Linked DNA regions of Variovorax paradoxus. The protein of the gene in region 2 interacts with the protein of the main gene of each other region in a pairwise test. Links are inferred from orthologs where the notes say so. Each region holds a gene or a part of one and is shown on either strand. Other genes may lie near its edges.

Region 1 (5,726 bases), 2.6 Mb from region 2 along the record:
CATCGAAGGCTTGAACGAGCACACCGGCCAGTGGGAGCCGCCTGTGCCGGGCCAGCGCTACAGCGCGTTCCAGGTGGGCGTGCAACTGGCCAACCGCACCGGCGCGCTCAACGAGATCGAGTATTCCGAGTTCGTCGTGAAGGCGCAGGCTTTTGCGGATGCCGTCAACGGCGCGCTCGAATTTCCCGAGATGCTCGACGAAGTGGCGCGCGCCCGCGAACTCGACCAGTTCGCCAGCGCGCACGATGCCCAGCTGGGCTTTGTGCTGCGCGCGCTGCACGCGGCCTGGAGCCCCGGCTACGTGCAGCAGAACGCGGCCCGGCTGGGCTTCGTGGCCGGCATCATTCCGGGCCGCATGGTGCTGCCGACCAGCGAAGCGGGACTGCCGCCGATCCTCGGGCTCTCGTTCGACACCCAGGCGGCGCTGGCCGACGATCCCGCGCAATCGGCCATCCGTGAACTCAGCCTGAGCCTGGACGTGCCGCAGGTCGATCGCGCCGAGCAGCCGTTCAGCCGCATGCGCGAAGCCGCCGCCACGCTGGCGCGCGAGATGGACGGCGTGGTGACCGACAGCGACGGACAGCTGCTGCGCGAAGAAACCATGGATGTGATCGGCGCCGACCTCGAGCAGCTCTACGACACGCTCGAATCGCGCGACCTGGCCGCCGGTTCGCCGCTGGCGCGTCGCCTCTTCAGCTAGTCCGATTTCTTCGGGAGACACCATGACAACGCGCGACGAAGCGGCACGCGAAGCCGCCGCACTGAGCGAACTGCTCCACAAGCACTCCCATCTCTATTACGTGCTCGACGCGCCGGAGCTGCCTGACGCCGAGTACGACAAGCTGTTTCAGCGGCTGCAGGCCATAGAGGCCGAGTTCCCCGATCTCCGCACGCCCGATTCACCCACGCAGCGCGTGGGCGGCAAAGTGCTCGACGGCTTCGTCAAGGTGCGCCACAAGGTGCCGATGCTGTCGATCCGCACCGAGACCGACATCACGCCCGGCGGCGCCAGCGCCTTCGACGCGCGCGTGCGCAAGGAGCTCGGCCTGGCCGAAGACGGGCCGCAAGTCGAGTACGTCTGCGAGCTCAAGTTCGACGGCTTGGCCATGAATCTGCGCTACGAGAACGGCGTGCTGGTGCAGGCCGCCACGCGCGGCGACGGTGAGGTGGGGGAAGAGGTCACGCAGAACATCCGCACGGTGCGCGATATTCCGCTGCGGCTCAAAGGCAAGGCGCCGCCCGTGGTCGAAGTGCGCGGCGAGGTCTACATGAAGCGGGCAGACTTCGACGCACTCAACGAGCGCCAGCGCGAGAAGATCGCGGCCGGCCAGAAGAACGAGAAGGTGTTCGTCAACCCGCGCAATGCAGCGGCCGGCGCGGTGCGCCAACTCGACCCGGCGATTGCCGCGGCGCGCCCGCTGAGCTTTTTTGCCTACGGCCTCGGCGAGGTCACGCCGGCGAGCGAAGGCGGACCCGACTTTCCGACCCAGTTCGATTGGCTGCAGCAGTTCCACGCGTGGGGATTTCCGGTTGCCACGCAAACTGCGCGCGCAAAGGGCGCGATCGAGTTGATCGCTTTCCACGAGAACATCGGTCGCCAGCGCGACGCCTTGCCCTACGACATCGACGGCGTGGTCTACAAGGTCGACAGCATCGAGTTGCAGCGGCAGCTCGGTTTCGTTTCGCGCGAGCCGCGCTGGGCGGTGGCGCACAAGTACCCTGCGCAGGAGCAATTCACCGAGGTGCTCGGCATCGAGGTGCAGGTGGGCCGCACCGGCAAGCTCACGCCGGTGGCCAAGCTTGCGCCGGTGTTTGTCGGCGGCGTCACCGTGACCAACGCCACGCTGCACAACGAAGACGAAGCCCGCCGCAAGGATGTGCGCGTGGGCGACAAGGTCATCGTGCGCCGCGCCGGCGACGTGATTCCCGAAGTGGTCGGCGTGGTGCCCGAGAGCCTGGCCAAGCCCGACACCGAGCGCGGGCCGCTGTTCACCATGCCACGCCAGTGTCCCGTCTGCGGATCGGAAGCGCTGCGCGAAGAAGACGAGGTGGACTACCGCTGCACCGGCGGGCTGTTCTGCGCGGCGCAGCGCAAGGAAGCCATCCTGCACTTTGCAGCGCGGCGCGCGGTCGAAGTCGACGGCCTGGGCGACAAGCTGGTCGAGCAATTGGTCGATGCGAATCTGATCCGCACCTTGCCCGACCTCTACAAGCTCGGCTTCACCACCTTGGCGGGCCTGGACCGCATGGCCGAGAAGTCGGCCAAGAACCTCGTCGATGCGCTCGAAGCGTCGAAGAAAACCACGCTGCCGCGCTTCCTGTTCGGGCTTGGCATCCGGCATGTGGGCGAAAGCACCGCAAAAGACCTGGCCAAGCACTTCGGCAAGCTCGACGCGATCATGGATGCGACCGAAGAGCAACTGCTCGAGGTCAACGACGTCGGCCCCGTGGTCGCGCAAAGCCTGCGCACCTTCTTCGACCAGCCGCACAACCGCGAAGTGGTCGAGCAGTTGCGAGCCTGCGGGCTGACCTGGGAGGAGGGCGAGCCCGCCGCTCGGGCGCCCAAGCCTCTGGCGGGGCTGACCTTCGTGATCACCGGCACCCTTCCTACGCTGAGCAGGGACGAAGCAAAGGACAAACTGGAAGCAGCTGGCGCCAAGGTGGCCGGCTCGGTCAGCAAGAAGACGAGCTACCTGGTTGCGGGCGAGGAAGCCGGCAGCAAGCTCGAGAAGGCGCGCGAGATCGGCGTGAGCGTGATCGACGAGGCGGGTATGCTGGAGATACTCGCCAGCGGAGTGCCGGCTGAAGAGTGAAAACGCAGCGTTCTTACCGCCAGTTACGCCACTTCACACCAGCGCAGTCAACAGGGACTACAAGCTGACGTTGAAGACAGAAGGCTGACAAGGAGTCCCTTATGCAGAAAATTCGTGTTCTCGGTACCTGCGTCGCCATCGGCGGCTTCGCGCTGCTCGGCGGCTGCGTGGCTGTTCCTGGCGACCCCTACTACAGCGGGGGCTACTCTCAGCCGTATTACGACAACCCGGTGGTCGTTCAGCCAGCGCCCGTCTACATCGAGGGCGGCGGCTACTACGAAGGGCGCCGTCCCTACTACGGTGGTCGGCCTTATTACGGTGACCGGCCCTACTACGGGCGGCCGGGTTATCCGGCGGTGCGCCCCGGTTACCCGGTGGCGCCCGTGCGTCCGGGCTGGGGCGGTGGGCGGCCATCAGGTGGCGGCGCGATCGTGCCGCCGACCGGGAACACGGGCGTGTCGCCCTTGCCGCAGTACCGCACGCCGCCACCGACCGCTCGCCAACGGCTCTACACGTCGCCCGACTCCAAGTCACCCTCGCAAACGCCTCCCTGATCGCTGGTGATCGCGGTGTGGGCCGGAGGCGAACAGCACCACTCGGCTGTCGCGATAATCCCGCCATGGCCATTCGCGAAATCCTGAAAATGGGCGACCCCCGGTTGCTGCGCATCGCGCAGCCGGTGGCCGCCTTTGACACCGACGAACTGCACCTGCTGGTGCGCGACATGTTCGAGACGATGCTTGCGGTCAACGGGGCCGGTCTGGCCGCGCCGCAGATCGGCGTCGACCAGCAGCTCGTCATCTTCGGCACCGATGCCGTCAACCCCCGCTACCCCGACGCGCCGCCCGTGCCGCGCACCGTGCTGCTGAATCCCGTCATCACCCCGATCGGCGACGAGGAAGAAGAGGGTTGGGAAGGGTGCCTGTCGGTGCCGGGACTGCGCGGCGTGGTGCCGCGCTTCTCTAGCATCCGCTATACCGGCTTCGACCCGTACGGCGACCCGATCGACCGCACGGCGAGCGGCTTTCATGCGCGCGTGGTGCAGCACGAAGTCGATCACCTGCTGGGCAAGCTTTACCCGATGCGGGTGCGCGATTTCTCACGCTTCGGCTACACCGACGTCCTGTTTCCAGGGCTCGATGCCAACGACGACGACTGAAAAGTAAGAACGGCCGGTTCGTCACCGGCCGCATGCTTTCTTCAGTTGTATTTGCCGCCGAGGCCGAAGCGGCCGCCGCCGAAGAGCGCGATTGCAATCGCCGAGAACAGGAACATGCCCTGCAGTTCCAGCGCCCAGCCGCCTTGGCCATTGAGCCCGCCCAGATCTTTCTGGTGCACGAGCCAGATCGCCACCACCATGTTGAGCGCAACGATCAGCGCGGCCGGACGCGTGAGCAGCCCGACGATCAGCAGCACGGGAGCGAGGATCTCGCCGACGTAGACCAGGTATGCCATGGCGGCCGGCAAGCCATGGGATGCCAACATGCCGCCGATGCCATCGACCCCCTTGCCGACCTTCGCGATGCCGTGCAAAAGGATGAGGATGCCGAGCGCAACGCGCAGAACGAGCTTGCCGGTGTCATCGGATTTGGTCATGAACAGATTCCTGGTGAAAGTGATTGAAGGGCCATATGTTAGTGAATGTGCCGTGGACAAGAAAAGCCCGGACCTGGGCCGATCAGGCATATGCATTCCACCGTCCGTTCTTTGGCAGAGTGGCGCGCCGCCCCGTACACTGCCTTTTGCTTGTTGTTGAGGAGAACACACCAATGAAGAACCGATTCCGCCCCGCGCTGGCCGTTGCCGCATCCGTTGTCGCTTTTGCGGCCGCCGCTCCGGCCATCGCCGGCAAAACGCTGGATGCCGTCAAGCAGCGCGGCACCGTGAAATGCGGCGTGACGAACGGCGTGGCCGGCTTTTCCGCACCCGATACGCAGGGCAACTGGTCGGGCCTGGACGTCGACACCTGCCGCGCCATTGCGGCCGCCGTGCTGGGCGACGCGAAAAAAGTCGACTTCGTGCCGCTCAATTCGCAGCAGCGTTTCTCGGCCCTGCAGGCCGGCGAAATCGACATCCTCGCGCGCAACACCACCTGGACGCTGACGCGCGACGCCTCGCTGGGCTTCAACTTCACCACCATCACCTACTACGACGGCCAAGGTTTCCTGGTGCCGAAGAAGCTCAAGGTGACGAGCGCCAAGCAGCTCAAGAACGCGACCATCTGCACGCAGTCGGGCACCACCAACGAAAAGAACGTGTCCGACTACTTCCGTGCGCAGAACATTCCGGTCAAGACGGTGGTGTTCGAAAGCTTCGAAGCCTCGTTCAAGGCCTTCTTCTCGGGCCGGTGCCAGGCTTTCACCACCGACGCTTCGGCGCTTGCGGGCCTGCGCAACAAGGAAGCACCCAACCCAGACGACTACGTCATCCTGCCCGAGTTGATCTCCAAGGAGCCGCTCGCACCGCTGGTGCGCCGCGGCGACGACGAATGGTTTGCCATTGCCAAGTGGGTGCCCAATGCGCTCATCGAGGCCGAGGAGTTCGGTGTCACCCAAGCCAACGCTGACGAGCTCAAGGCCAACAGCAAGGACCCGGCGCAACAGCGCCTGGTCGGCACCGGCGAAGACCTGGGCAAGCTGCTGGGCCTCGACAAGGAGTGGTCGTTCCGCGCCATCAAGGCCGTGGGCAACTACGGCGAGATGTTCGAGCGCAACGTCGGGCCGAAATCGGTGCTCAAGCTGCCGCGCGGCTCGAACAACCTCTGGAACAAGGGCGGCCTGATCTACGCACCACCGGTTCGATGAGCCGGGAAGCCTCGCGCCGCGGCGCCTGGCTGGCCTGGGTCGTCCAGGCGCTGCTGGTGCTGGCCGTTCTGGCCGGCGCCGCCTGGGTGGTGAACCATGCGCTCGAAGT
Region 2 (5,845 bases):
GTCGTCGCACTGGGCCAGCTGATCGCCTTTCTCTCCTACCAGGTGCGCGTGGTCGCGGGCCTGCAGGCGCTGGCCGCCGCGGAGCTGGCCTCGGAGCGACCGGCCGGGCCGGCCCCCGCAAGCCCGCACCCCGGTGCGAAGCACGAAGCGCTTCCAGCGAACACGCCGATCCGCATCAAGGGCTTCACCAACGAAGTGCTGGGCTGGAAGCCCTGGCTCGAACCCGTCGATGTCGCCGCGGCCACGCCGACGCAGCTGGCCGCGCTCGACGAGATGAGCCCGCAGGCGCGCACCTCGCCGTATTTCCTGGTGCTGGCGCACCAGCCCGAGATGCTGCTGCAGCGCTCCATCGCCTTCAACGCGATCATGTTCGCGCCGGGCGGCATGCCGCGCGCGGAGCGCGAGCTGGGCGCCACGGTGGAATCGCGCGTCAACGGCTGCGTGTACTGCGCCTCGGTGCACGCGCAGCGCTTCGAGCAGCTTGCCAAGCGCAACGACGTGATCTCGCAGGTGTTCGACGAGCCGGCTTCGGCCGGCACCACGCCGCGCGAGAAGGCGATTGTCGAGTTCTCGATCCGGCTCGGTGCCGAGCCCGGCAAGGTGTCGGCCGAGGACGTGCGAACGCTGAAAGAGGTGGGACTGGCCGAGCTCGAGGTTCTCGACCTGATTCATTCGGTGGCGCTTTTTGCCTGGGCCAACCGGCTGATGCTCAACCTGGGCGAGCCGGTGTTTCCCCAAGCCGTGTCATAAGCTTCACAGGCGGCCGAGCAGCCCGGCCACGGTTTCACGCGCCAGGCCGAGCGGTTCGAGCAGATCGTTTTCCCGCCGGTAATCGGCGCCGTTGACCAGCGACGCGGCATCCACGATGGTGCGCGTCGCGGGCGTGGGCACGCCGGCAATCCGGCCGAGTGCCTCCACGAAAGCCAGGCCGTAGGGCATGTCTTCGGTCAGGTAGCGGGTGTCGGTGCGCACCGGCCCCGGCGGGCCGCCGCGCTTGGCATGCAGCTCGGCCGCGATGTCTTCGAGCCGCGTCGATTCGGTGCCGAAGGAGCGCGCGAAGTGTTCCTCGATGGGACCGAGTTCGATGCCGAAGGCCTTGGCGACGGCGCGCCGCTCCAGGTCCAGCGCCTCGATGGCGCGGGCCACGCCGGGCGTCATACAGTGGTACTGCGGCCAGTTCTCGGCGCGCTCGATGCGGGTCCAGTTGAAGACGGCGAGCGGGCCGTGGGACTGCGGATTGACATTCGCGAGCGCGCTGGCGAGCGTGTTTTGCTGCGGGAAGAAGCCGTCGCCGAACAGGGCCGCGCACAGGTCGATGGCCTGCGAGAGGCTGGAGCTCGGCAGGGCGGACACGCCGACGGCCTTGCGCCGCGTCATGACCTTGACCTGCGTGGCGGATTCCCGCCGGGCGGTCAGCACCGTGGTGCCGAAGCTCGCGACCGTCACCTGTTTGCTCGCGCGCCTTGCGCTTTCATAGAGATAAAGCGACGACAGCGAGGCCATCGAGCTGACGATCACCGTCTGCCCGTCGCGCAGAAAGGGCAGCAGCGCGTCCATCACGTGCTTGTGGCCGTTGACCGGCAGCGCCAGCAGCAGCACGTCCGACACATGGCACAGCTGCGCCGCGTCGTTGGCGACTTCGACCGTCACCGTGCAGGGCTGCACGCCACCGGCTTCGAGCGGCTGCGTGCGCAGGGCCTCGGCGCCCTGGCCGCCCGGCGACCAGAGCGTGACGCCGTGGCCCGCCTGCCGCAGCCATGCCGCGCTGGCGAGTGCAATCGCGCCGGTGCCCGCAATGCCGACGCGATAGCGTCCTCCCGTGGCTTCAGTCAACCTTGATCCCGCCCTGCTTGATCACCGTCGCCCAGCGCTGGCTGTCCTCCGAAATGACCTTGCCCAGCGCCGCGCCGGCGCCGCAAGTGTTCACCGCGCCGAGCTGTGCGAAACGCTGTTTCGTTTCCGGCAGGTTGCACACCTCGACCAGTGCCGCGGAAAGCTTCTCGACGCTGGCCGCCGGCATGCGCGCAGGGGCCATCACGCCGACCCAGACCGGCACGTCCATGCCGGCGAGGCCCGTTGCTTCGGCCACCGTCGGCGGCGTGCCGAGGCTGGGGAGGGCCGCGCGGGAAAACGTGCCGAGCACGCGGGCTTTACCGCTTGCGACCATCGGCTCGATGGAGGCCGCGCTGGTCACGATCAACGCCACCTGTCCGCCGAGCAGGTCGGTCAGCGCCGGCGCCGCGCCGCGGTACGGCACATGCAGCAGGTTCACGCCGCCCGCCTGCGCCAGCAGCGCGCCCGTGAGGTGCGACACCGTGCCGTTGCCGGTCGAGGCGTAGGTCACCTGGCCGGGCTTGGCCTTGGCGTCGCGCAGCACGTCGGCCAGCGTCTTGTAGGGGCTTTCGGTGCGCACGGCCACGGTCATCGGCGTGTCGCCGACCAGCGCCACGGGCGCGAGGTCGTGTACCGGGTCGTAGGGCAGCTTGGCCTGCAGATGGGGCGCGATGGTGATGGCGCCGCCGGTGGCCAGCAGCACGGTGGCGCCGTCGGTCGCCTTGGCCACCGCGTCGGCCGCCAGGATGCCGCCCGCGCCCGCCTTGTTGTCGACGACCACGCTGCCGCCGAGCTTCTCGGTGAGCTTGGCGCCCAGGTAGCGGGCAATCACGTCCTGCGCGCCGCCGGGAGCGAAGGGCACGACGATGCGCAGCGGCTTGTCGTTGGCCGGCTGCGCATGAAGCGGCAGAACGGCGAGGCCGGCGGCGGCCGCGAGGCCCAAGGCGAGGTGTTTCAGCAGCAGTTTCATGGTGTTTTTCCGTCCGCATCATGCGATGGCAGTCGTGCATTTTTCGCGAAACACCGAGGAACCGGCTTTGCCGGGCCGCTGGTGTTGCCCCCGGTAGGGGGTGGGAGAAGCGACACGAAGTGCGCGAAGCCTGGGGGCGAGTCTAGTCCGGCGCGATAATCCGCCTTCCCCGGCCGCTCCGAGCCGGGCTCTGCCGAACCGTCATGAACCCCAGCTACAAACCCAGCGACGTCGAGTCCGCTGCCCAGGCGCAATGGAGCGCCGCCGATGCCTACCGCGTCACCGAGGACGCGGGCCGTAAAAAGTACTACGCCTGCTCGATGCTGCCGTACCCGAGCGGCAAGCTGCACATGGGCCATGTGCGCAACTACACGATCAACGACATGCTCACGCGCTACCTGCGCATGAGCGGCTACAACGTGCTGATGCCCATGGGCTGGGATGCGTTCGGCCTGCCGGCCGAGAACGCGGCGCTCAAGAACGGCGTGCCGCCGGCCAAGTGGACCTACGAGAACATCGACTACATGCGCGGCCAGCTCCAGGCCATGGGCTTGGCGATCGACTGGAGCCGCGAGATCGCCACCTGCGATCCGAGCTACTACAAGTGGAACCAGTGGCTGTTCCTGAAGATGCTCGAAAAGGGCATTGCCTACCGCAAGACCCAGGTCGTCAACTGGGACCCGGTCGACCAGACCGTGCTGGCCAATGAGCAGGTGATCGACGGCAAGGGCTGGCGCACCGGCGCCACGGTCGAGCGCCGTGAAATTCCGGGCTACTACCTGAAGATCAGCGACTACGCCGAAGAGCTGCTCGAGCACACCCAGCACAAGCTGCCGGGCTGGCCCGAGCGCGTCAAGCTGATGCAGGAGAACTGGATCGGCAAGAGCGAGGGCGTGCGCTTCGCCTTCACGCACGACATCCAGGACGCGAGCGGCCAACTGATCCAGGACGGCCGCATGTACGTGTTCACCACGCGCGCCGACACCATCATGGGCGTGACCTTCTGCGCCGTGGCGCCCGAGCATCCGCTCGCCGCGCATGCCGCCACGCTCGACCCCAAGGTCGCGGCCTTCATCGAGGAATGCAAGGCCGGCGGCACCACCGAGGCCGAGCTCGCCACGCAGGAGAAGAAGGGCGTGCCCACGGGCCTCACGGTCAAGCACCCGATCACCGACGAACAGGTGCCGGTGTGGGTCGGCAACTACGTGCTCATCAACTACGGCGACGGCGCCGTGATGGGCGTGCCCGCGCACGACGAGCGCGACTTCGCCTTCGCCAACAAGTACGGCATCGAGATCATCCAGGTGGTGCTGGTCGACGACGAGCCGCACTTCGACTATCACAAGTGGCAGGACTGGTACGCCGACAAGCAACGCGGCGTGACCATCAACTCCGACAACTTCAGCGGCATGACCCACAAGGAGGCCGTGGCCGCCGTGGCACACGCGCTGGCCCAGAAGGGCCTGGGCGAGATGCAGACCACCTGGCGCCTGCGCGACTGGGGCGTGAGCCGCCAGCGCTACTGGGGCACGCCGATCCCGATCATCCATTGCGACGAGCACGGCGCGGTGCCGGTCCCCGAGCAGGACCTGCCGGTGGTGCTGCCGACCGACTGCGTGCCCGACGGCTCGGGCAACCCGCTGGCCAAGCACGAAGGCTTCCACGCCGGCGTGGTCTGCCCCGTCTGCGGCAAGCCCGCGCGGCGCGAGACCGACACGATGGACACCTTCGTCGACAGCTCGTGGTACTTCATGCGCTACTGCGACCCGAAGAACGACCAGGCCATGGTCGCCGAGGGCGCGGACTACTGGATGCCGATGGACCAGTACATCGGCGGCATCGAGCATGCGATTCTTCACCTGCTGTACGCGCGCTTCTGGACCAAGGTGATGCGCGACCTCGGCCTGGTGAAAGTCGACGAGCCCTTCAGCAAGCTGCTCACGCAGGGCATGGTGCTGAACCACATCTACTACCACCGCGACGAGCGGGGTGGCAAGAACTACCACCCGCCGCTGGAAGTGACGCCCGTGCTCGACGCGCAGGGCCGCATCGTCGGCGGCACCACCGCGGACGGCAGCAAGGTCGAATACGGCGGTGTCGGCAAGATGGGCAAGAGCGAACGCAACGGCGTCGACCCGCAAGACCTGATCGAGAAGTACGGCGCCGACACCGCGCGCCTGTACACCATGTTCACCGCGCCGCCCGAAGCCACGCTCGAGTGGAACGACGCGGCCGTCGAAGGCAGCTACCGGTTCCTGCGCCGGGTCTGGAACTTCGGCGTGGCGCAGGCCGACGTGCAGCCCGTGGCGGCCGGCGGCCAGTCCTTCGGCAAGAACGCCCAGGCGCTGCGCCGTGAGGTGCACACCGTGCTGCGCCAGGTCGACTACGACTACCAGCGCATGCAATACAACACCGTGGTGTCGGGCGCGATGAAGCTGCTCAACGCGCTGGAGGGCTTCAAGCCCGACGGCAGCGCCGGCGACACCGCCGCGCTGCGCGAAGGCTTCGGCATTTTGCTGCGCTGCCTGTACCCCGCCACGCCGCACATCGCCTTCCAGCTCTGGCAACAGCTCGGCTACGACAAGGAACTCGGCGGCCTGCTCGATGCGCCTTGGCCGGTGGTCGACGTGGCCGCGCTCGAGCAGGACGAGATCGAGCTCATGCTCCAGGTCAACGGCAAGCTGCGCGGCGCGCTGCGCATCCCGGCCGGTGCTTCCAAGGCCGAGATCGAGCAACTCGCGCTCTCGTGCGACGACTTCGTCAAGTTCGCCGAAGGCGCGCCGGCCAAGCGCGTCATCGTGGTTCCCGGCCGGCTGGTCAACGTGGTCATTTGAACGAACGACAGAAGCATGAAGAACAACCATCGCATTGCCTCGCTGCCGCGCCGCGGCCTTCTTCTGGGTCTCGCCGCCGCGGGCGCGGGCCTGGGCCTGTCCGGCTGCGGGTTCGAGCTGCGCAAGGCACCCGTGTTCGCGTTCAAGACACTGTCGGTGTCGGGCAATTCGGAGCTGATCAACCGCCTGCGCCGCGAAATGCGCGCTG

Evidence for each region. The genes of interacting proteins can lie anywhere in the genome.
Region 1: the proteins of leuS (region 2) and ligA interact in binary tests that used the Escherichia coli proteins (3 or more experiments, as listed by UniProt). The link is inferred for Variovorax paradoxus from one-to-one orthologs.

Annotation. Positions count from the first base shown.
Region 1 is NZ_JAUSXG010000001.1:2,235,232-2,240,957, forward strand. The notes cover bases 310-3,267. They hold ligA (NAD-dependent DNA ligase LigA), read left to right. Parts: upstream 310-722; coding sequence 723-2,813; downstream 2,814-3,267. Other genes in these bases: QFZ42_RS10470 (cell division protein ZipA C-terminal FtsZ-binding domain-containing protein), read left to right, coding at 310-700; QFZ42_RS10480 (hypothetical protein), read left to right, coding at 2,915-3,267. Also shown: more of QFZ42_RS10470, read left to right, coding at 1-309; more of QFZ42_RS10480, read left to right, coding at 3,268-3,367; def (peptide deformylase), read left to right, coding at 3,433-3,972; QFZ42_RS10490 (DoxX family protein), read right to left, coding at 4,014-4,409; QFZ42_RS10495 (amino acid ABC transporter substrate-binding protein), read left to right, coding at 4,583-5,617; QFZ42_RS10500 (amino acid ABC transporter permease), read left to right, coding at 5,614-5,726. UniProt on the Escherichia coli protein: DNA ligase that catalyzes the formation of phosphodiester linkages between 5'-phosphoryl and 3'-hydroxyl groups in double-stranded DNA using NAD as a coenzyme and as the energy source for the reaction.
Region 2 is NZ_JAUSXG010000001.1:4,881,658-4,887,502, reverse strand. The notes cover bases 2,633-5,837. They hold leuS (leucine--tRNA ligase), read left to right. Parts: upstream 2,633-3,006; coding sequence 3,007-5,637; downstream 5,638-5,837. Other genes in these bases: QFZ42_RS23280 (LPS-assembly lipoprotein LptE), read left to right, coding at 5,653-5,837; QFZ42_RS23290 (Bug family tripartite tricarboxylate transporter substrate binding protein), read right to left, coding at 2,633-2,803. In the rest of the region: QFZ42_RS23300 (CMD domain-containing protein), read left to right, coding at 1-750; QFZ42_RS23295 (NAD/NADP octopine/nopaline dehydrogenase family protein), read right to left, coding at 754-1,833; more of QFZ42_RS23290, read right to left, coding at 1,826-2,632; more of QFZ42_RS23280, read left to right, coding at 5,838-5,845.